Regions from separate parts of the Kitasatospora sp. NPDC093679 genome, predicted to be linked through region 1. Evidence: riboswitches for the same ligand, from Rfam matches in the RefSeq annotation. Region 1 holds a riboswitch; each other region holds the start of a gene.
What was found. Region 1 has a riboswitch for cyclic di-AMP ahead of AB0O09_RS31755 (transglycosylase family protein). Riboswitches for the same ligand answer to the same signal wherever they lie in the genome.
Positions count from the first base shown of each region.

Region 1 (6,981 bases):
CGGAGTCCGGCCGCGGACTGCACCTGGTCGATTCCTTCAGCACGTCCTGGGGCTGGCACCCGCTGGCCGGGGCGGGCAAGGTCGTCTGGGCGCTGTTCGAGGCCGCACCCGCGGTCGGGACCGGCCGGCACCGCTCGGTCTGAGCCGGTCCGCACCGGGCCCCGACCGGACCGGACGCGAGCCGGACCGGGACCGGACGGGACGGGCAGCGGCCGCGACGCCGGGTTGGGGCGGGCGGAGGGTAGGGGCGGGTCGGGCGGAGGGGACCCGATCGGCGACCGCGCACCGCACGGGCAGGCACCGCGACCGCAGGGAGACGGTCCACGGACGCCGCGCCGCCGAGCGGTCGGCCCGCACGCCCGGGGCCCGGCAGCAAGGGGGGTCGGGAAGACGTCGGACCCGCACGGGGCCGGGCACGCAGCCGGGCCGCCGCGGCGTCCCCCACGACGGCCCCCGGAACAGGAAGCCCGAACACCTGGGCCCACCGGGTGCGGCGGGCCGACGGGCGGTCAGGTCGCCAGGTGGTCGAACTCCCCGTCCTTGGCCCCGAGGAGCAGTGCGGCTATCTCGGCCCGGGTGTAGATGAGCGCCGGGCCGTCCGGGAACCGGGAGTTGCGCATCGCCACCTCGCCGCCCGGAAGGGCCGCGAACTCGACGCAGTTGCCCTGCGAATTGCTGTGCCGGCTCTTCTGCCAGACGACCCCGTCGAGGTCCGCAGCCGCCATGCCGTTGTACGTGTCACTCATCGCTGTCTCCCTGAGCCTGGCGTTCGCCTCACTTGACGTGATGATAGCTGGCCTGCACGTGCATCAGCACGGGACAAAGCGCGTGCATCTGACTCATCAGTAGCGTCGAACAACCGCGCCGTGCGCCGGGCAAACCAGGTCAAACCAGAGCAGACGTCACGGCAAACGATCACCGTACGTATGGGCCGCTCTGCGTCCCGTGGATCTTGACGCTCGTCGCCGGACTTTACGCGCAGTCACATCGGCCACTGTGAGGAGCATCACGCACCCGGACACCAGTGCGCACAGCGCTTTGCCGGTGTTTGTCCGACCTTGTGCCGTCACCACCAACCCCTCACGGGAGTCGACTGCAGTAAGGGCCCCGGTATGTCCTACGATCTCCGCCATGAGCACCGCAGCCATCCCGGGCGCGCCACTGCCCGTCCGTACGCCAGGCTCCCGTGCGCGGGGGCGCCACCGCCGTCCCGAGCGCCCCGAGGTCCCGGCCGGCTCCCCGGCCCTGCTGCTGGCCGTCCCGGCCACGGCCGGGCCCGAGGCCCGCCCGATCGTCGACGAGCTGCTCTCCATCGTGCGCGGCGAGCAGCCGGGCATCGAGATCGCCGCCGGCTACCTCGCGGCCGAGTCCGAGGACGCCCCGACCGTCTCCGACCTGCTGGCCATGGCGGCCGGCAACGGCGCGCCGCCGCCGATCGTGGTGCCGCTGCTCCCCGGTCCGCACGGTTTCCTGACGGAGCTGCACGAGGTGGCCGCGGCCGCCGGCTCCCCGGTGACCGACCCGCTGGGCCCGCACCCGCTGCTCGCCGAGGCCGTGCACGTCCGTCTCTCCGAGGCCGGTCTGGCCCGCGCCGACCGTGCCCGCCTGTTCGCGATCGCCACCTCCGCCGACGGCGTGGTCCTGACCGTCTCCGGCGGCGAGGACGCCGCCGCGGCCGCCGGGATCACCGGTGTGCTGCTCGCCGCGCGCCTCGCGGTGCCGGTGGTGGCCGCCGCCCTCGACGTCCCGGGTTCGGTCGCCGCCGCGGTGGACCACCTCAAGGCGACCGGTTCCGAGCGCCCGGCGCTCGCCCCGCTGGTGATCGGCCCGGAGGCGGACTCCGAGCTGCTGGCCACCGCCGCCGAGGAGACCGGCTGCCCGAGCGCCGCGCCGCTGGGCGCCTACCCGGCCGTCGGCCAGCTGATCGCCTCCACCTACCTGGCTGCGCTGCCGCCGCGGCCGGTCGACGAGGAGGAGCTGGCCGCCGCCGAGGCCGCCGCTCAGGCCGAGGCCGAGGAGACTGCCGCCGAGCAGTGAGCGGCGCGCGGTTCCCGACCGCGCACGCCGTGAATCGACGAGGGGCCCCGACCGCACCAGGTCGGGGCCCCTCCGCGCGTCCCGGGCTTCGGGCCGCATTGCCTCGGGGCCGCATTGCCTCGGGGACTCGGGCCGCGGGACTCGGGGGCCCTCCGTTGCGGGGACCTCGGGCCGCGGGTTCAGACGGGCAGCCGCCGGGTCGGTGCCGCCGCGTCGGCGAGCCGGATCGCGGGGGTGACGACCGCCCGGGGCGGCCCGTCCACCGCGGCCGGTGCGGCGGCGGCGTTCCACTCGGCCTTGCCCGGGCCGGGCCGCAGCTGCACGGCCTGCCGTTCACCGGCCTTGCGCAGGACGATCCGGGCCGGTTCGGGTGCCTGCGGGTCGAGCCACACCTCGTTGCCGCCGAAGGAGCAGTCCAGCACGGCGATGTCGTCCGGTTCGCCGTCCGTGGTGGCCCGGAAGGCGACGCCGGCCTTCCGATAGCCCGTCAGGTGACTCCGACCGATCGTCACCGTCGTTCCGGCGAGCTGGTGTTCGGCGGTGGCGACGGCGTAGTCGGACTGGCCCGCGGCGTCGATCAGCAGGCCGTCGAAGACGGTGCCCCTGTCCCGGCCGAGCGCGTGCACGGCCACTCCCCCGGCGCCGTTGCCGTACAGCACGCCGCCGTTGTAGTCGAAGTCGTTGAGGTAGGCGCCGTGCTCGATGCCCCAGCCGCCGTTGTGGTACGCGACGAAGCGTTCCAGGGTGTGGTGGTGACGGGCGTTCAGCCAGACGAAGACGCCGTTCTCGAGGTTGTTGTGGGCCAGGCAGCGCTCGAAGGTCCAGACGCCCTCGCTGGTCTCCGGCCACTCGTAGCCCGAGGCGCCGGTGGCGCCCTGGACGCCGACGGCCACGCAGTCGCGGGCGGTGCCGCCGGTGCCGGCGCCGAGCGAGAAGCCGGTGAGCCGGTAGCCGCGGGGGTTCGGCTCGTGGACGGTGCGGGAGGCCACGCAGGACTCGTAGGTGATGTCGTCGGACGGCGCCTGCGGGGTGCGGGTGTCCGGCGGGCCGTCCCACCAGTAGGCGTCCTCCCAGGTGTTGTGGCTGATGCAGCTGCGGAAGGTGATGCCGTGGCTGGCGTGCGGGACGAAGGCGTGGCTGCCGCTGTCGCGGACCACGACGCCCTCGACGACGGTGCCGCGGGAGGTGTCGCCGAGCATGTGGAAGTGCAGGCCGTACCGGCCGAGCACGGGCTCGGTGACCGGCGAGCCGTTCCAGGTCTCCTTGCCCGGCTGCCGCGGGCCGAGCCAGCGCAGTGCGGCGTGCCGGACGTCGGCCCGGCGCGAGCTGGTCAGGTGGACGTGGGCGCGACCCTCGGCGGTGCCCTCGATCCGGACGCTGCGGGTCAGGTTGAGCACCTCGGCGCCGACCGCGACGCCGCCGCCGGCGGTCACCCGCGGGTGCGGGTGCGCCAGGGGTGCGGTCAGCGTGACGGTCTTGCCGTCGACCCGTCCGATCGTGCACAGATCGTACCGGGTGGAGAATTCGTCCTCGCTCGGGGGTCCGGTCGGCGTGACGGCCAGCTCGTCGCCCGCCCGCCAGCCGACGGGCGGCTCGGCCAGCCGCAGCTCGGTGTCGCCGGCCCGCAGCGCGGTGGCCGCACGGACCCAGGCGGTCTTGGCGGCGCCGTCCAGCCGCAGGTAGCCGGTGCCGGTCACCCAGAGCCCGACGTCTCCCTCCACCACCGTCATGCCGCCGCCACGGAAGCTTCGTTCGTCCACGGACGGAAATCTCAGGGTGTGCACCGAGCCGTCCGCCGGGGCCAACGCCAGGATGCCGCGGACCTCCACGGCGCCCGCGGAGGAGAGCGTGAGGCTGCGCCCGGGGGCGAAGACCAGCGAGCCGCCCGGCTCGACCACCAGGGAACCGATCGACGCGTCGGCGTCCAGCAGGACACGGTCGGCGATCCTGACGGCGCTCCTCGCCCCGGGGACGGCGCCGCCCCAGCCCGCCGGGTCGGACCAGCGGCGGCCCGTCAGATCGACCGGGGAGGGCGAGGGGTCGACAGGAGCCGGGACGGCCCGCGCGTGCCCGGCGGAGGGCCCCTCGGAGGCCGCGAGGAGGGGCGCGGCCGCCACCGCGGGCGCAGCCGACGAGGCGAGCGCGCGGCGGGCCAACTCGCCACCGCCGACCGCGGCCGCGGCGGTGGAGATCCCGAGCCAGACGAGCATCCTGCGCCGGCCGACCCGACGGTGCGGCGCCGGCCGTCGCGGCACTCCGCCGGACGCCGCCTCCCGGTGCCGCCCGTGGTGATCCATGAGCGGTCGACCCCTCCCCCCGGACCGTTGCCCGGCCCCCGCCCTGAAGCATAAACAGGCCGGTTTTCCCGGAAGGGCCTTGCCGGAAATCGACAGAAGTCGATCACGAAAAGATCAAGGGATCGATCATGGAATATACCAAGATCGACTGTGACCGGCATCACACATATTTGCGGTTTGAACTTAACTCTGTCTAATGTCCTCCCACGTTCGTGGTCACACGGACCCAGTTGGCCCGAACGCCGAGTCCTGCCGGCGGTCCGACTGGCAATGCGAAACGCACTTCGGCAGGGGCGGGGGAACCAGGTAAGTCGCCCGGGAACGGTCCAGCACCGCTCCCCGGCTTGGGGTGAAGCCGCACGCGCGGAAACGGCGAGGGATCGCCGGATCCTGCGCGCGCGGCCGGGCAACTCCAGCCCGAATCCGACAGCTCACCTCGCAGGCGTGGGAGAGGAACGCTGCTTCATGCTGTCCATCAACTCCAAGCGTGGCCGCCGCATTCTCGCCACCACCGGCGTCGTCGGCATCGGCCTCAGCATCCCGTCGCTGGCCGCCGGCACCGCCTCCGCCGCCTCGGTCTCCACCTGGGACAAGGTCGCCCAGTGCGAGTCCTCCGGCGACTGGCACATCAACACCGGCAACGGCTTCTACGGCGGCCTCCAGTTCACCAACAGCACCTGGACCTCCTTCGGCGGCGGCAGCTACGCCTCCCGCGCCGACCTGGCCACCAAGGACCAGCAGATCGCCGTCGCCGAGAAGGTGCTGGCCGTCCAGGGCCCCGGCGCCTGGCCCGTCTGCTCCGTCAAGGCCGGCCTGACCAAGGGCGGTCCGGCCCCCGAGATCAACACCGGCGGCTCCGCCTCCACCCCGGCCCCGGCGGCCACCACCCCCGCCAAGCCGGCCGCCCCGGCCGCGCCGGCCGCCTCCACCGGCTCGACCGCCTCCACCGGCACCTCGCAGGACGGCAAGGCCTGGCAGGGCCAGAAGTCCTGGCAGGGCCAGTGGAGCCACGGCGCCACCTACACCGTGCGGGCCGGCGACTGGCTGTCGACCATCGCCGAGCACAACCACGTCCAGGGCGGCTGGCAGAAGCTCTACGAGATCAACAAGTCGGTCCTGAAGAACGGTCCGCACACCATCTACCCGGGCCAGAAGCTGTCGCTGGGCACCCCGGCCAAGGCGTCCTCCACCCCGGCCCAGGCCGCCCCGGCCGCCGCCAAGCCGGCGACCACCGCGGTCAAGGCGAGCACCGCCACGGCCGCGCAGACCGCCACCGGCTCCAAGGCCGCCGCGGTCAACTTCGCGCTCTCCAAGGTGGGTCAGGCCTACATCTACGGCGGCACCGGCAACGGCGGCTGGGACTGCTCCGGCCTCACCCAGGCCGCGCTGCGCGCCGCGGGCATCTCCGTCCCGCGCGTCGCCGCCGACCAGGCCGACTACTCCACCCGCGTCTCGCTGGACAACCTGCAGCCGGGCGACCTGCTGTTCTGGTCCAACAACGGCGCCAACTCGGGCGTGCACCACGTCGCCATGTACATCGGCGACGGCAAGTACGTCGAGGCCGCCAACCCGAGCGCCGGCGTCCGCGTCCAGACCATCGCCAACTGGGCCCCGGACTTCGCCGGCCGGGTCTGAACCACCCCTCCCGGCGTCGCGTACGCCGGGGCAGGCGCCCGAAGCCGTACCTGGGTCCCTCGGCCCGGGCGCTCCTCTCCCCCTCCGCAGCCCCGGAGCGGCCTCCCGCCGCCCCGGGGCTTCGGCCTGCCCGCACGGATAGGCTGACGCCCCCACGGAGTTGAGGAGCCGCCATGGCAGCGAAGGTCACCGTCACGCTGGACGCCGATCTGGCGATCGAGGTCATGCTGGCCGTCGGGGCGGGCAACCCGCAGGACGCGGTGGAGCTGATCGTCCGCGACTACCTGGCCCGCAGCCGCCGCACCGAGGCCCGCACCGGCGACGCCGCCGCCGCCGAACGCACCACCCGCCCCCACCGCACCGTCGAAGAGGGCTGAGGCACACGCCCGGGGGGATCAGCCGCCGGGGGCGCCGGGCCGACCACCAGGGGCGCGTGGAGCACCTCCCGCGCCCCCTGAACGGTTGCCCCGCGCCCCTGGGTTGTTGCCCCGCGCCCCTGGGCCCTGCCCCCGGAAACGCCCGCGGCCCCGGAGAGAGGGCTCTCCGGGGCCGCGAGGGTGTGCCTCGGGCCCGTCGGCCCGTGGCGGGGGTCAGCGCACGCTGGCGCCGGTGGAGCCGCGCATCACGAGCTCCGGCTGGAACATGAACTCCGCGCGCTGCGCGGGGTTGCCGCCGACCTCCTCCAGCAGGGCGTCCACGGCCGCGATGGCCATGGCCTCCACCGGCTGGCGGATCGTGGTCAGCGGCGGCTCGGTGAACGCTATCAACGGCGAGTCGTCGAACCCGACCACCGAGACGTCCTGCGGCACCGCGAGGCCGCGCTGCCGGGCCGCCCGGATCGCGCCGAGCGCCATCATGTCGCTGCCGCACACGATCGCCGTGCAGCCCTTGTCGAGCAGCACGCCGGCCGCGGCGTGCCCGCCCTCCACGCTGAACAGCGTGTGGTGGATCCAGCCGTCGGCCTCCTCCTCGGTCACTCCGAGCAGTTCCTGCACGGCCGCCCGGAAGCCCT
Region 1 covers NZ_JBFBDW010000055.1:12,430-19,410, forward strand. The annotation lists gene AB0O09_RS31735 (ATP-binding protein) at 1-143, shown strand, start outside; gene AB0O09_RS31740 (DUF397 domain-containing protein) at 510-746, opposite strand; gene AB0O09_RS31745 (hypothetical protein) at 1,132-2,037, shown strand; gene AB0O09_RS31750 (hypothetical protein) at 2,217-4,247, opposite strand; cyclic di-AMP (ydaO/yuaA leader) riboswitch at 4,596-4,794, shown strand; gene AB0O09_RS31755 (transglycosylase family protein) at 4,800-5,969, shown strand; gene AB0O09_RS31760 (hypothetical protein) at 6,143-6,346, shown strand; gene AB0O09_RS31765 (LacI family DNA-binding transcriptional regulator) at 6,560-6,981, opposite strand, start outside.

Region 2 (6,981 bases), on a different contig from region 1:
GCGTGCCCGTTCGGCCAGGAGACGGCGGGGAGTCGCGGGGAAAACCGGCGAGACGCCCGGCTCCCCGCAGGTCAGCGAGGCGCCAGCTCAGCCCAGATTCGGTGCCGTCGTCTTCCAAACTGGCCACGCGGGTTCGATTCCCGTCGCCCGCTCCAACGTCAAGGCCCCAGCTCAGCGACATGATCGCGAAGCTGGGGCCTTTGTCGTCCGCGGCACTCCCGGAGCACCGCGCCGCGGGCTCGGTTCCATGGCTCGAAGGCGACGCGGCTGCCGCACCGCGCGGACTGCTCCCCGGCGCGCAGCTCATTCGGCGCCACGGGCAGTGACCGCACGAAGAGGACCCGACCTCCCGTTCGGCGAACGTGCATGGATCCACAGGAGAGGTCTCGGCGCACGAGGTGCGCAAGGTGGTGCAACGGTTGCCGCACTCCGCGGCAACCTGCCGACGGGCACGTGTCAGGGGCGGGTCGTACGCACAGCCGCGAAGACGCTCTTCGCACCGGGTCCGCGGAACCGGACGTCGCGAGGACGACCCGGGTGGCGTTCGTGGCGCCGGTCTCCGGGGTCGTCGTCGATGGGGTTTGGCCGGTCAGCCCAGGTGGTGGCGGGTGACGGCGGTGGCGACGGCGAGCAGGACGGCGGCGCGCTTCGCCCCGGTCGGCTGTTCGGGAACGTTCGGCCGGTCGGGGGCGTGTTGCCCGCCGTACCGGGGAGCCGCGCCGACACGGCGCGGGAGCGGTGAAGTGCCCGTGCGGCACGGGGGGTTGGGAACGGCCGAGGCCCGGCCCGGGATCACGGGATCCCCGGGCCGGGCCTTCGGATGCGGCGCGGTGTGCCTCGGCGGCGCTGCCTCGGCAGGGTTCGCGTCAGCGGTGTGCGTCAGCGGTGTGCGTCAGACGCGGACACCGTGGGCGGCGAGGTACGCCACCGGGTCGATGTCGGAGCCGTACGACGGGGTGGTGCGGACCTCGAAGTGCAGGTGCGGGCCGGTGACGTTGCCGGTCGCGCCGGAGAGGCCGATGATCTGGCCGGCGGTGACGGTCTGGCCGACCGAGACCTTCAGGGCCGAGAAGTGGGCGTACTGCGAGTACTTGCCGTCGGCGTGCTTGATGACGACGTTGTTGCCGTAGGCGCCGCCCCAGCCGGCCTCGACGACGGTGCCGGCGGCGATCGCGTGGATCGAGGTGCCGGTGCTGACGGCGAAGTCGACACCGGTGTGGTAGCCGCTGGACCAGTTGGAGCCGGCCTTGTGGTAGGGGGTGCCCAGGGAGGCGGCGACCGGCGCGACGTAGCCGGAGGCGGCGGCGGGCTTGGCGGCCTCGGTCTTCGGGGCGGCGGGCTTGGCGGCCTCGGTCTTCGGCGCGGCGGGCTTGGCGGCCTCGGTCTTCGGGGCGGCCGGCTTCGGCGCGGCCTGGACCGGGGTGCGCTTCTCGGAACGCGAGGCGGCGGCGTCGGACTTCTTCGTCTCGGCCTGCGGGGCGGCGGCCTGCGGGGCGGCGGCCTGAACGGCGTGGCCGCCGACGGTCAGCTTCTGGCCCGGGAAGATCAGGTTCGGGTTGCCGCCGATGACCTGGCGGTTGTCCTGGTAGAGCTTCTTCCAGCCGCCGTCGACGTGCTGCGCGTTGGCGATCTTGGACAGGGTGTCGCCACGGACGACCTTGTAGCTGGCGTCGGCGGCCGGGGCGGCGGCCGGAGCAGCGGCGGGGGCCTCGGCGTGCGCGGCGGCCGGGGCGGCGGCGGCCGGAGCGACGGCCGGGGCGGCGCCGTGGGCGCTCGCGGCGGAGGCGGCGGTGACGGGGATGGCGATGGCGGCGGCGGCCACACCGGTGGCGACGGCGACGCGGGACAGACGGGTGCCCAGAACGGACATGGGGGTGTTCCTCTCCGACGCCTGCGAGGTGAGCTGTCGGGTTCGGGCGGGGAGTTCGCCCGGTCGCGGAAATGACGCGACTTCACCCCAAGCCGTCCCGGATCACCGGGTGCGGCACTTACCTTGGGTCCCCCGCTCCTGCCGTGCACGGAAGGGTGCGTGACCCCGGACGGCGGCAGGACTCGGCGTTCCGCCCGGTGGCCCGCCCGGCCGGTGTGGCCGGGCAGGCTCCGAGGAAAACCGATGGGCCCCTCCGGAGGCAAGCTCCCCGTCCCCGGCGGCCCCCCGGGGGCCTCGCGGGGGTCACTCTCCGCCCGCTGCCGGTGGGCGGAGCGCAGTCGCTGCAGTGACCGTACGTGTCCGGATCATCAGCAGTCAGGCAAATCGGACACCCCCCGTGGCTGCCCGCTCGCGGCCCGGCACGGATCATGGCCCGCCCGGTGACGCTGGTCACCCGGGGGGCCGATAGCCTCGCTCCCGAGCGGTGTTCGACCCCTTTTCGAGCGAGGAGCCCCGGGTGCGCGCGCAGTCCCGGCTGGATGTGATCCAGCGCAGCGTCGTCCGGGAGATGGCCCGGTTCGGTCAGCGGTTCACGGTCGAGGGCAGTGTGGTCCGCGGGCCCGGGACGACGGCCGTGGCGGTGCGGGAGCACCCGGGCGAGGGCGGCGGCGCGGGGCACGTCGACCTCGGTTTCGCCTTCGACGTGGGGCGGGCGGACGGCCTGGTGGTGTGGGACTGCACGGCGGGCCTCGGCCGGACGGAGGAGGAGCGACTGGAGAGCGCGGTGCGGATGTGGGCGACCACCACCGCGGCCGCGGTGGTCGAGCTGCAGGAGGGCCACGGGGTGCACGGCGACCACGTCCGCGCGGCGCGGTTGCCGGGCTGGCGGGCCGTGCAGGGGCCGGCCGCCGTCTTCGGCTTCGACAGCGAGCGGCTGTCGGAGTGGCTCGCCGGCCACCGGTTGCTGCCGGAGCTCGCCGGGGTGCTGGCCCCGGAGCTGGCTCCGGACGGTGCGGAGCCGGCCGTGACGGGTGTGAAGCTGTTCCTGGGCGGTCGGGCGGGCGAGGACGTCGCCGAGGTCCGGGTCAACGGCGCGGTGTCCGGGTCGGCCTCGGCGGCGCTGCGTGCGCTCGGCTGGCCGCGCGGCGAACGGCTGTGCTGGGCACGGCTGTTCGTGCTGATGGTGCCGGAGGGCCGGCCCGTCGGGGAGGCCCCCGCGGCAGTTCGCTCCGCCCCCGTGGACGCCGGCGGCGCCCGGCCCGCCGGGGCCGTGGGGAACACTGTGCCCGCCGCGCGGCCGGGGGTGCTGGCCCGCTGGCGGCGGGCCAGGGCCGGGCGGTAGGTCCGGACGGCCGGACGGCTCACGACGGCGGTCGGCCCGGGTCGGGCGACACCTTGGGGCGGACGGGCACGACCGGCTCGGACGACACGGCCGGACCGGAGTCGGAACCCGGCCCGCGAGGGCGGAGTCCGTCCCGCGAAGGGGACTTCGGCCCATCGGAACGGACCACTGGAGCGGCGTTCGCCCGCCGGGGCGGAGTCCGGCCCGCGGGAGGGGTCAGCTCGCGACGGAGGAGATGGTCTTCGCCAGCTGGTTGAGGAAGTCCTGGATCGGCCGGGCCGCCGTGGACTGGCTCACCATGAAGCCGAAGAGTGCCGCGATGATGGCGTGGCTGGTCTTCAGCTGCTTGTTGCGGATGAAGATGACGACGATGACGCCGAACAGGAACAGCGCGGAGACGGAGAAGGCCACCCGGACTCACTTCCTCAATCTGTGGCGGGGGTTCGTGCTGGAACCCCGTGTCGGAACCGGACCGCGGCCTGCGCCGACCGTCCCTGGCACGAGTCGACCGATCCCGCCGCCGTGGAGGCGTCCGCGGCGCCGGTGACGCCTGCTGTCTGCCGCACCTCTCGCCCCCCGTCCCCCGAGCATCGACCAGCCCACCCGGACTCAGTGTGGTCGTTCGTGCTGCCTGCGTAAAGGACTAGCCGGGAGCCCGGAGCGAAGATCCTGCCATGTGAGACGAATTTCCGCCGACCGAGACGATAGCCGATGTCTCCTGACGAACCGTCGGCGGGGGCGGGGTGGAACGCGCCGCAACGGCCGATCGGCAGGCTCGGGGCCTGCGGTCCGCAGGTGAAGAGGTTGTCGGGATTGGCCGAAGATCACTCCCGGGGGTTGACAGGGGCTACTGCCGCCACACCAGCAGCACGGCGCGGTCGTCGTTGACGTCCTTGGCGACGGTCTCGATGAGGCGGCCCGCGGCGCCGCGGAAGCCGTTGACGACGAGTCGGTCGGCCTCCCCCATCAGCCGGTCCATGCCCTCGGCGAGGTCGCGGCCGGGGATCTCGACCATGCCGTCGGTGCACAGCATCAGCACGTCCCCGCTGTCGAGCCGGCCGCGCAGGCCCTCGAACTTGGCGCCGTCGTAGATGCCGAGCAGCGGGCCCTCCTCGGACTCCTTGGCCTCCCAGGCACCGGTGCCGCCGTGCCGCTGCATGCCGGGCAGGTGGCCGGCGGAGAGCAGTTCGTACTGGCCGGTGTCGAGGTCGAGCACCAGGTGGACGGCGGTGGCGAAGCCCTCCTCCCACTCCTGGCGCAGCAGGTAGCCGTTGGCGGCGGGCAGGAAGTCGTGCGCGGGCAGCGAGCCGAGCAGTCCGCCGAAGGCGCCGGAGAGCAGCAGGGCGCGGCTGCCGGCGTCCATGCCCTTGCCGGAGACGTCGGCGAGGACGACCTCCAGGGTGCGGCCGCCGGGGCCGGTGCGGGCGGCGACCACGAAGTCGCCGGAGAAGGACTGGCCGCCAGCGGGACGCAGCGCCATGTCCGCGGACCAGCCCTCGGGCAGCCGGGGCAGCTGGCTCTGCACCCGGAGCCGTTCGCGGAGGTCGAAGAGCATGGTGCCGCCGCCGCGCCAGGGCACGCCGACCCGGCTGCGGAACTGGGCGAGCAGCAGGCCGGCGACGCCGACCGCGCCGACGACCAGGGCGGCGCCGGGGGTGACGCCGTAGACGTAGGCGTCGGGGTTGTCGCTGGCGACGCGTTCGCCGGTGTGGATGAGCGATTCGGTGGAGAGGCCGACCGCGGCGGCGGCGTAGAGCAGGACGAGGGTGCCGGGGCGCAGCAGCAGGGAGCCGGCGAGGACGGGGAGCACCAGGGAGGTGGGCGGCACCCAGGCCGGGATCCAGATGTTGAGGACGACGAGCAGTGGGACGGCGGCGAGGAAGAGCGCGAAGGCGAGCCAGTCGGGGGCGGCGCCGCGGAAGTAGTCGACGCCGGTTCGGCGCACGGTGCGTCGGGCCCGGCGGAGCCTCGTGCGCAACCGGGCCGTCACGGGCTCCCTGGCCGCGCGCGCGGTGGGGCCCGTCGCAGTCGTCCGGGGCGGGGTGCCCTGCGTGCTGCCAGCCATGGGGTCCGACCTTATCCACGGTTGCGGGTCGGCGTCGACGCCTGCGCCGGGGCTGCGCGGGCGCCCGGGTGTTCTGCGGCGGGTTTCGGCCGGGTGGCGGGAGTGCGCCGTCGTCCGCGCTCCGGGGGCGCGTTCCGTCGTCCGGGCGCCGGTGGTGACGGCGCGGCGGTAAGTCGGTCGCACACGGCCGGCGCCGGGTGCGAGGGTGGGCGGCATGACGACAGGTGACACCGGCGCGCTGACGGTCCGTCCGCTCGCCGCGGAGGAGTGGGACGACTGGTACCGCCGGCTGGAGGTCGCGTTCGGCGGTGAGGAGGAGTCGGCCGAGGAGCGGGAGCTGTACCGCTCGCTGACCGAGGTCGGGCGTTCCCTGGTGGTGTGCGACGGTGCGGAGCCGGTCGGTGGCGGCGGTGCGTTCAGCTTCCGGATGGCGGTGCCCGGCGGGGCGGTGCTGCCGGTGGCGGGCGTCACCATGGTCGGCGTGCTGCCCACCCACCGCCGCCGGGGCGGGCTGACGGCGCTGATGCGGAGGCTGCTGGACGACGTGCGGGCCGCACGGGAGCCGCTGGCGGCGCTGACCGCCTCGGAGCCGGGCATCTACGGCCGGTTCGGGTTCGGACGGGCCACCTGGCGGATGGCGGTGAAGGTGCCCTGCCACCGGGTGTCGCTGCCGGTGGCGGAGAACCCGGCGCTGCGGTTGCGGCTGGCCGACCCGGTGGAGGCCTCGCCGGCCTGCGAGGAGCTGTACGCCGCGCTGGTGCCGGGGCGTCCGGGCCGGCTGGAGCGGAGCCCCGGCTGGGAGCGGCACCCGCTGCTGGACGTGCCGTCCTCGCGGGGCGGCTTCTCACCACGGCAGTGCGTGCTCGCGGAGGACGCCGGGAGCGGCCGGCTGCTCGGCTACGCCCGTTACTCGGCGAAGGTGGACTGGTCGGCGGCGGACAACGCGGTGGGCCGGGTGAAGGTGCGGGACGTCGAGGCGCTGACGCCGGCGGTGTACGCGCGGCTGTGGCGCTTCCTGCTGGACCTGGACCTGGTGGACACGGTGGAGGCCGGGAACCTGCCGGTGGACGATCCGCTGCTGCACCTGGTGTCGGACGTGCGCCGGCTGGAGCCGCGGCTGAGCGACGCGCTGCACCTGCGGTTGGTGGACGTCGGGGCGGCGCTGGAGTCGCGGGGCTACGCGCAGCCGCTGGACGTGGTGCTGGAGGTGGCGGACGGTTTCTGTCCGTGGAACGCGGGCCGCTGGCGGCTGCGCAGTGCCGGTCCGGGCCGGGCGACGAGCTGTGTCCGCACCGGGGCGCCGGCCGATCTGGTGCTGGACGTCCGGGAGCTGGGGTGCGCCTACCTCGGCGGGGAGACGCTGGCGGCGCTGGCCCGGGCGGGTCTGGTCACCGAGCTGCGGGAGGGGGCGCTGGCGCAGGCGTCGCGGGCGTTCGCCTCGGACGTGGCGCCCTGGCTGCCGCACGGGTTCTGACGGCCCGTGCGGCCCAGGCGTCTCGGAGGGGTCGGTCAGCCCTGGGGGTGGTGGGCCGGGATCGGCGGGAGCTCGCCGGTGGTCTCGTACTCGCTCAGCATCTCGATCCGGCGGGTGTGCCGGGCCTCGCCGCTGTACGGGGTGTTGAGGAAGATCTCGACGAACTTGGTGGCCTCGTCGAGGGTGTGCATGCGGCCGCCGACGGAGATGACGTTGGCGTTGTTGTGCTC
Region 2 covers NZ_JBFBDW010000003.1:302,267-309,247, forward strand. The annotation lists gene AB0O09_RS04850 (peptidoglycan DD-metalloendopeptidase family protein) at 893-1,870, opposite strand; cyclic di-AMP (ydaO/yuaA leader) riboswitch at 1,876-2,038, opposite strand; gene AB0O09_RS04855 (DUF6348 family protein) at 2,388-3,212, shown strand; gene AB0O09_RS04860 (hypothetical protein) at 3,429-3,623, opposite strand; gene AB0O09_RS04865 (PP2C family protein-serine/threonine phosphatase) at 4,060-5,190, opposite strand; gene AB0O09_RS04870 (GNAT family N-acetyltransferase) at 5,492-6,751, shown strand; gene AB0O09_RS04875 (ribose-5-phosphate isomerase) at 6,787-6,981, opposite strand, start outside.
Region 2: linked by a shared signal. The riboswitch ahead of AB0O09_RS04850 (peptidoglycan DD-metalloendopeptidase family protein) and the one ahead of AB0O09_RS31755 (transglycosylase family protein) in region 1 are both predicted to bind cyclic di-AMP.

Region 3 (6,981 bases), on a different contig from region 1:
GGCGCTCCGGGTTGGTGACGAACAGGTCGTCGCCGACCAGCTGGACCTTGTCGCCCAGCTTGTCGGTCATGGCCTTCCAGCCGTCCCAGTCCGACTCGTCCAGCGGGTCCTCGATGGAGACCAGCGGGTACGCGGCGACCAGCTCGGCGTAGTAGTCGATGAGCTCGGCGGAGGAGATCGCCTTGCCCTCGAAGGTGTAGGCGCCGTCGTTGTGGAACTCGGAGGAGGCGACGTCCAGGGCGAGCGCGACGTCCTTGCCCGGGGTGTAGCCGGCCTTCTTGATGGCCTCGACGATCAGGTCGAGCGCCTCGCGGTTGGAGTCCAGGTTCGGCGCGAAGCCGCCCTCGTCGCCGAGGCCGGTGGACAGGCCGCGCTCCTTCAGCACGCCCTTGAGGGTGTGGTAGACCTCGACGCCCCAGCGGACGGCCTCGGAGAAGGACTCCGCGCCGATCGGGGCGATCATGAACTCCTGGATGTCGACGTTGGAGTCCGCGTGCGAGCCGCCGTTGAGGATGTTCATCATCGGGACGGGCAGCACGTGGGCGTTGGGGCCGCCCAGGTAGCGGAACAGCGGCAGGTCGCTGGCCTCGGAGGCGGCGTGCGCCACGGCGAGGGAGACGCCGAGGATCGCGTTGGCGCCGAGCGAGGACTTGTCGGGGGTGGCGTCCAGGTCGAGCATGGCCTGGTCGATCAGGCGCTGCTCGGTGGCGTCGTAGCCGACCAGCTCCGGGCCGATCTGCTCGATGACGGCGAGGACGGCCTTCTCCACGCCCTTGCCGAAGTAGCGGTTCTTGTCGCCGTCGCGAAGCTCCAGGGCCTCGAAGGCACCGGTGGAGGCACCGGACGGGACAGCGGCACGACCGGTGCTGCCGTCGTCGAGGCCGACCTCGACCTCGACCGTGGGGTTACCGCGGGAGTCGAGGATTTCGCGGGCTACGACGACATCAATGGACGGCACGAGGCATCTCCTAGCGGAAGCGGATGAGGGTCGTTACGACCAGAGCCTAACCGCACGGGCCCACCGGGCCGTGCCGCGCATGGCCCTGTCTCACCGTGTGGCCGGTCTACTCGCCGGTAGTTCACCTGAAGGACCACAAAACCGGCCGTCCGCCCGCGGGTGCCGCCCCGCGGGCGGACGGACCGTTCGTACCGTGCCGGACCGTCAGGCCAGGCGCAGCTGCTGGCCGGGCAGGATCAGGTCCGGATCGGCGCCGACGGCCTCGCGGTTGTTCGCGTACAGCTGCTCCCAGCCGCCGGGCAGCCCGTGCGCGGCGGCGATGCCGGACAGCGTGTCGCCCTCCTGCACGGTGTACTGCTCGCGGCCGAGGGAGGGCACCGGAACGGCCTGCAGGGTGCGGGCGCCCTCGTCGGCGCCGCCGTCGGCCGGGTCGGCCGGCCCGGTGGGCGCCGGCGGCAGGTGGCGCTCGTAGACCTCCTGGTGCGCCGTCCAGTACCACTGGTCGTCCTTCTGGTACCAGTACACGCCGGAGTCGGCGTCGAAGCCGCCGCGGCCGGGGAACTGCGGCGACGCCGGGGCCGCCGGGGCCTGCGTCTGTCCGGTGCCGCTGCGCGTCCCGCCGCTCCCGGCGGACGCGCGGGTCAGGCCGGCGCGTTTGGAACACACCGGCCACGCGCCGGGCCCCTGGGAGGCCAGCACCTTCTCGGCGACGGCGATCTGTTCGCTCTTGCTCGCCTGGTGGGCGAGCGGGGCGTACCGGGCGCCGCCGAACCCCTTCCAGGTCCGGGCGGTGAACTGCAGCCCGCCGTAGAAGCCGTTGCCGGTGTTGATCCTCCAGTTGCCGCCGCTCTCGCACTGGGCGACCTTGTCCCAGATCGAGACGGGGGCGGCATGGGCTCCGCCCGCGGTGAGCAGCGGCAGGGCGAGGCCGACACCCGTGACACCCGCGACGGCGACCGCCTTCTCGGCGGACGTCCTGCGGCGGTGGCGGCCAGGTCCGGTGAAGAGCATGGGTTGTCCCTCTCCGAACGCCTGCGAGGTGAGCTGTCGGGTTCGGACCGGGAGGCTGGCCCGGCCGCGGCCGCAGGAGGGGCCCTGCTGACGCGGCTTCACCCCTAGCCGTGGGGACGGCGACGAACGTGGTTCCCCCGCCCCTGTCCTGGGTCTCGGTCGTGAGGCCCGGGCACGGCGGACAGGATTCGGCGTTGCCGTGCCGGGGTCCGCGGCTGCGGACTGTTCGGGAGAGTAAGCAGATCGAACGACCGATCACAAGCCCATATCGCGGGTATCACGGAGCAATTACGGAGACCTGATTATCGCCCACGAACGATGCAGGTGTTTCCTGATTGACGAGTGTTCAGTTCCGACCGGATCCGACCGGTGCGACACACCGTCAGACCGGGTCGCGCCGCCCGGACGGCCCCACCGGGGTGAAGGCGACCGGCAGCTCGCGCAGGCCCCGCATGATGAGGCCGCCGCGCCAGCGCAGGTCCGCCGGGTCGGCGTCCAGGGCGAGGTCCGGCAGTCGGGTCAGCAGCGTCGCCAGGGCGGCCCGGCCCTCCAGGCGGGCCAGCGGGGCGCCGATGCAGTAGTGGATGCCGTGGCCGAAGCCCAGGTGCGGGTTGTCGGCGCGGGCGAGGTCCAGGGTGTTCTCGCCGGAGAACCGGGCCGGGTCGCGGTCGGCCGCCGCCAGCACCACCAGCACCGGGTCGCCGACCGGGATCTCCACCCCGCCGATCGTCAGCGGCCGGGTCGCGAACCGCCAGGTGGCCAGCTCCACCGGCCCGTCGTAGCGCAGCAGCTCCTCGATCCCGGTCTCCAGCAGGCCGCTCTCGCCGCGTGCCACCGACTCCTGCAGCAGCGCCCGCTGCCCGGGGTTGCGCAGCAGGGCGTGCAGGCCGTTGCCGATCAGGTTGACGGTGGTCTCGAAGCCGGCGAACAGCAGGATGAAGGCCATCGCCGCGGCCTCGTTCTCGGTCAGGTGCTCGCCGTGGTCGCTGGCCCGGATCAGGCCGGAGATCAGGTCGTCGCCGAGGTCGGCCCGCTTGCGGTGGATCAGCTCCGCCAGGTACGTGCGGATCCGCTTCACGGCCCGGCCGACGCCGCCGCGCTGCCCGCCGGGCTGGCCCGGCTTCGTGTGTCGCAGCATCATGCCGGCCCAGTCCCGGAAGTCGTCCTGGTCCTCCGGCGGCACGCCGAGCAGGTCGCAGATCGCGTAGATCGGCAGCGGGAAGGCGAACTCGTGGATCAGGTCGGCCGTGCCACGCCCGGCGAAGGAGTCGATCAGCCGGTCGGTGAGCTGCTGCACCCGCGGCTCGAACTCCGCCACCCGGCGCGGCGTGAACGCCTTGGAGACCAACCGGCGCAGCCGGGTGTGGTCCGGCGGGTCGATGTTCAGCAGGTGGGTCATCAGATCGGCCTGCCGCTCGCCCGGGATGCCGACCCGGCCGGAGCGGTGCGCCTGCCCGCTGTGGTGCACCGGGTTCTTGGAGAGCCGGGCGTCCGCGAGCGCCTGCCGGGCGTCCGCGTACCGGGTCACCAGCCAGGCGTCCACCCCGCTGGGCAGCGTGGTGCGGTGCACCGGCGCGTGCTCGCGCAGCCAGGCGTACGCGGGGTAGGGGTCGGCGGCGAACTCCCAGGTGAAGAGTTCGGGTCGGTCGTCGGGTCGGGGGGTCTCCGGCATGCCCCGACCGTATCCGCTGCCGGGCGCCCCTCCCGACGGCGCCCGCCCGGCCCGCCCGGTCCGGCCGGCCCGCGCGGGCGGCGTCGGGAGGGGCTGCCCGGGGGCCCGTGCGGGACGGCCGGATCCGATCGGCCCGGACGGGCGTGAGCCTGGTCACCTGGGGGGTAATCCCTGTTGCGGAGGGTCGCGAGGTGCCTACGATCCTCCGATAACCGTGAGGGCGGACGTGCGGAGCCGCCCGCGGGGTGTCGTGCTCAGAGAGGAGCAGGCCGTGCGAGTAGCCGGGGCAGTGGTCGTCATCGCCGTACTGAGCGGGGGCGAGGGGGCCGACCTGGCCCGCCGCTTCGCCGCCGCGGGCGCCGCGGGCATGCTCGTCGCCGATCTGCGCCCGGGCGTCGCGGAGGACCTCGCCACCGAGCTCGACCGCCCCGGCTGCCCGGTCGTCGGCGTCAGCGGCGACGTCCACCAGCCCAGCGACGTCGCCGCCCTGGTCGACACCGCGAGCAAGCACCTCGGCCGGATCGACCTCTTCGCCGTCGCCGGCCCGCACGGCGAGCGGATCGTCTCCTTCGCCGACCTGGACGACAACCTCGCCCCGCTGGCCGAGCTGCTCGCCCTGGTCGGCGAGGCGATCAGCGAGGTCGTCCCGCCGCAGCGTCAGTCCGACAGCCCCTCGGCCGTCCGCACCGCCGTCCGGTAGCGCCGCGCGGCACCGCGCAGCGCCGCGTCGACGTCCACGCCGGCGTCGTAGGCGCGCTGCGCCACGGCCAGCAGCAGCTCGCCGGCGCTCTCCGCGGTCAGCTCCCGCGGCAGCTCGTACGGGGCGTCCGGCACGGCGGTGAAGCCGGCCCGGCGCACCCGGGACACCAGCTTGGCCGCGTACGCCAGCGCGGGCAGGCCCGACGGGACGCCGTCCAGCACCGACTCCCGCTGCTTCTCGGCGGCCTTCAGCTGCTCCCAGTTGGCCTCGACCTGGGCGGAGCCGGTGGCCTCCACGTCGCCGAAGACGTGCGGGTGGCGGTACATCAGCTTCTCGACGATGTCGCCGGCCACGTCGTCGACGGAGAACGGGTCCTCCGGGTGCTCCTCGGCGATCCGCGCGTGGAAGAAGACCTGCAGCAGGACGTCGCCGAGCTCCTCGCGCAGCGTCTCCCGGTCGCCCTCCTCGATCGCCTCGACGAGCTCGTACGCCTCCTCGACCAGGTACTTCACCAGCGACTCGTGGGTCTGCTCGGCGTCCCAGGGGCAGCCGCCGGGTGAGCGCAGCCGGTCCATCACCGAGGCGAGGTCGAGCAGCCGCGCGCCCGGCAGGTCGTAGGAGCCGGGCAGCAGCTCGATCTCGGGGACGCCGCCCGCCTCCTCCACCGCGAGCCGGGCCAGGGCGTCGGTGAGGCCCGGGTCGCCGTCCGGGCTGCCCAGCCAGACCACCGGGGCGGCCTCGGCCAGCATCCGGGCGAGCGCCGGAGCGGACGTCCGCTCGACGGTCTCCACCTCGACGCCGGCCTGCCGCAGCGCGGGCAGCTGCGGGTGCTCCGGGTCGGCGGCCAGCACCCGGCCGGCCGACCGCAGGGCCTCCCAGGCGGGCCAGGACAGCAGGCCGGGGGCGACCCGGTGGGTGGTGGTCAGCAGGATCAGCTTCGGAGTCTCCACACCCCCGAACCTACCGTCCCCCGGCGGCGTCCCGACGCGTCCCGCCGGGCGCCGCGGGCGGACCGGTCAGGCGGACGGCGCGCGCTGCGGCAGCCAGTCGGTGGTGCTGTCGACCAGGGCGATCTGCTGCGGGTCCCAGCGGCCGTAGCGGGGGTTGACCTCGACCCGGAGCTCCCGGCCGGCGTCGGCGAGGGCCTTGCGGACCACGGCGTCGCCCTGTTCGGTCCGGGCGTCCTGGCCGGCCGCCGAGGCGATCTTCTTGATGCCGATCTGCTGCCGGTAGAAGCCGGGGACGTCGGCGGGGGCGACGCCCTGGCGGAGCAGCAGCTGGCGCTGCAGGGCCGCGTCGCCGCCGAGCAGCTGGGCGTCGGTCTGCCGGGCCTGCGCGATCTCGCCCTCGGAGACGGTGAGGCCGCGGTCGGCGAGGGCGCGGGCGATCACCCGGTCGAGGACGAGTTCGGCGACCGTCCGCCGGACCAGGCCGGCCTGCTCGGTGCCGGTGCCGCTGCCGCCCGGGGAGGCCGCGGCCGCCGCGTCCCGCAGTTCGGTGACCTTGGCCTGCACGGCCGCGATCGGGATCCGCTCGTCGCCGACCACCGCCGCCGCGCCCTGGTGGGCCGGCGAGCCTCCGCACGCGGTCAGCACGGCTGCCGCGAGCAGGATCCCGGCGGCCGTCCGGGCCGGGCGGGGGACGGAGCGGGTGCGGATCACGTGGGGCCTCCCGTGCGGTGGGTGGGGCTGTGTGGGTCCGTGCGCGGGGCGCGACGGGCGCCCGGTGGTTCTCCTGACTGGAGTGAACAATAGGCAGCCGTCCGCGTGTTGCCCAGACCCCCGCCGCGGGGGCGGAGGGCGGGCCGTCCGGGGTCAGCCGCCCGAGGCGTACGGGTTGCCGGGCACCGGGGTCGGCGGCGGCGTGGCCGGGCCGAACAGCCGCGGGTCGGGCCGTCCGGCGCCCGGCGGCCCGGCGGGCAAGGAGGGGGCGGGCGGCGCGGGGGCCGCCCGCGGGGTCGCGCCGGGCAGCGGGGTGGCGGTGCGCAGGGCGCCGATCCGGTCGAGCAGCGCCCGCAGCCGGCGGACGTCGGCGTGGTGCGGGCCGCGGCGGCGCTCGGTGTCCAGCAGGAGTTCGAGCAGGGTGTGCCAGGCCCCGTCGTGGTCCCCGGCGGCGGTGAGCAGCCGGCCGGCGCGCTCGCGGACCTCCAGCGCCCGGTCGGAGTCGGGCTGCAGGGCCGCGGTGAGCGCCCGGTACTCGGCGAGCGCCTCGCCGGCACGGCCGAGGCGTTCCAGGCAGTCGGCGGCGCGCTGCCGGTGGTCGAGCGCCGCCGGGTCGTAGGGGCCGCGCTCGGCGGCGGTGGCGGCGGCGAGCAGCCGGTACTCGGCGAGCGCCTCCTCGGCGCGCCCCTCCTCCAGCAGGGTGCGGGCGCGGATGGTCCGGACGGTGTGCAGCAGCGGGGCGCCGTCGCCCTGGGCGGCGGCGATCCGGGGCAGCAGTCCGGCGGCGAGGTCGACGACCTCGGTGTGGCGCCGGGCGGCGACCAGGTCGGAGAGCCTGGCGCAGTCGGCGGCGAGGTCCTCGTCCGGCTCGGCGGCCTGCGGCGGGACGGCCGCCATCAGCACGGGGACCGGGTCGGCCGGGGTCGCCGGGGCCGGCAGTGTCAGCCGTGCGGGGGCGGGGGCGGCGGTGCGGGCGGGG
Region 3 covers NZ_JBFBDW010000010.1:103,185-110,165, forward strand. The annotation lists gene eno (phosphopyruvate hydratase) at 1-958, opposite strand, end outside; gene AB0O09_RS11440 (transglycosylase family protein) at 1,163-1,969, opposite strand; cyclic di-AMP (ydaO/yuaA leader) riboswitch at 1,974-2,139, opposite strand; gene AB0O09_RS11445 (cytochrome P450) at 2,352-3,641, opposite strand; gene AB0O09_RS11450 (SDR family NAD(P)-dependent oxidoreductase) at 3,913-4,341, shown strand; gene AB0O09_RS11455 (MazG family protein) at 4,299-5,291, opposite strand; gene AB0O09_RS11460 (SurA N-terminal domain-containing protein) at 5,358-6,002, opposite strand; gene AB0O09_RS11465 (protein kinase) at 6,156-6,981, opposite strand, start outside.
Region 3: linked by a shared signal. The riboswitch ahead of AB0O09_RS11440 (transglycosylase family protein) and the one ahead of AB0O09_RS31755 (transglycosylase family protein) in region 1 are both predicted to bind cyclic di-AMP.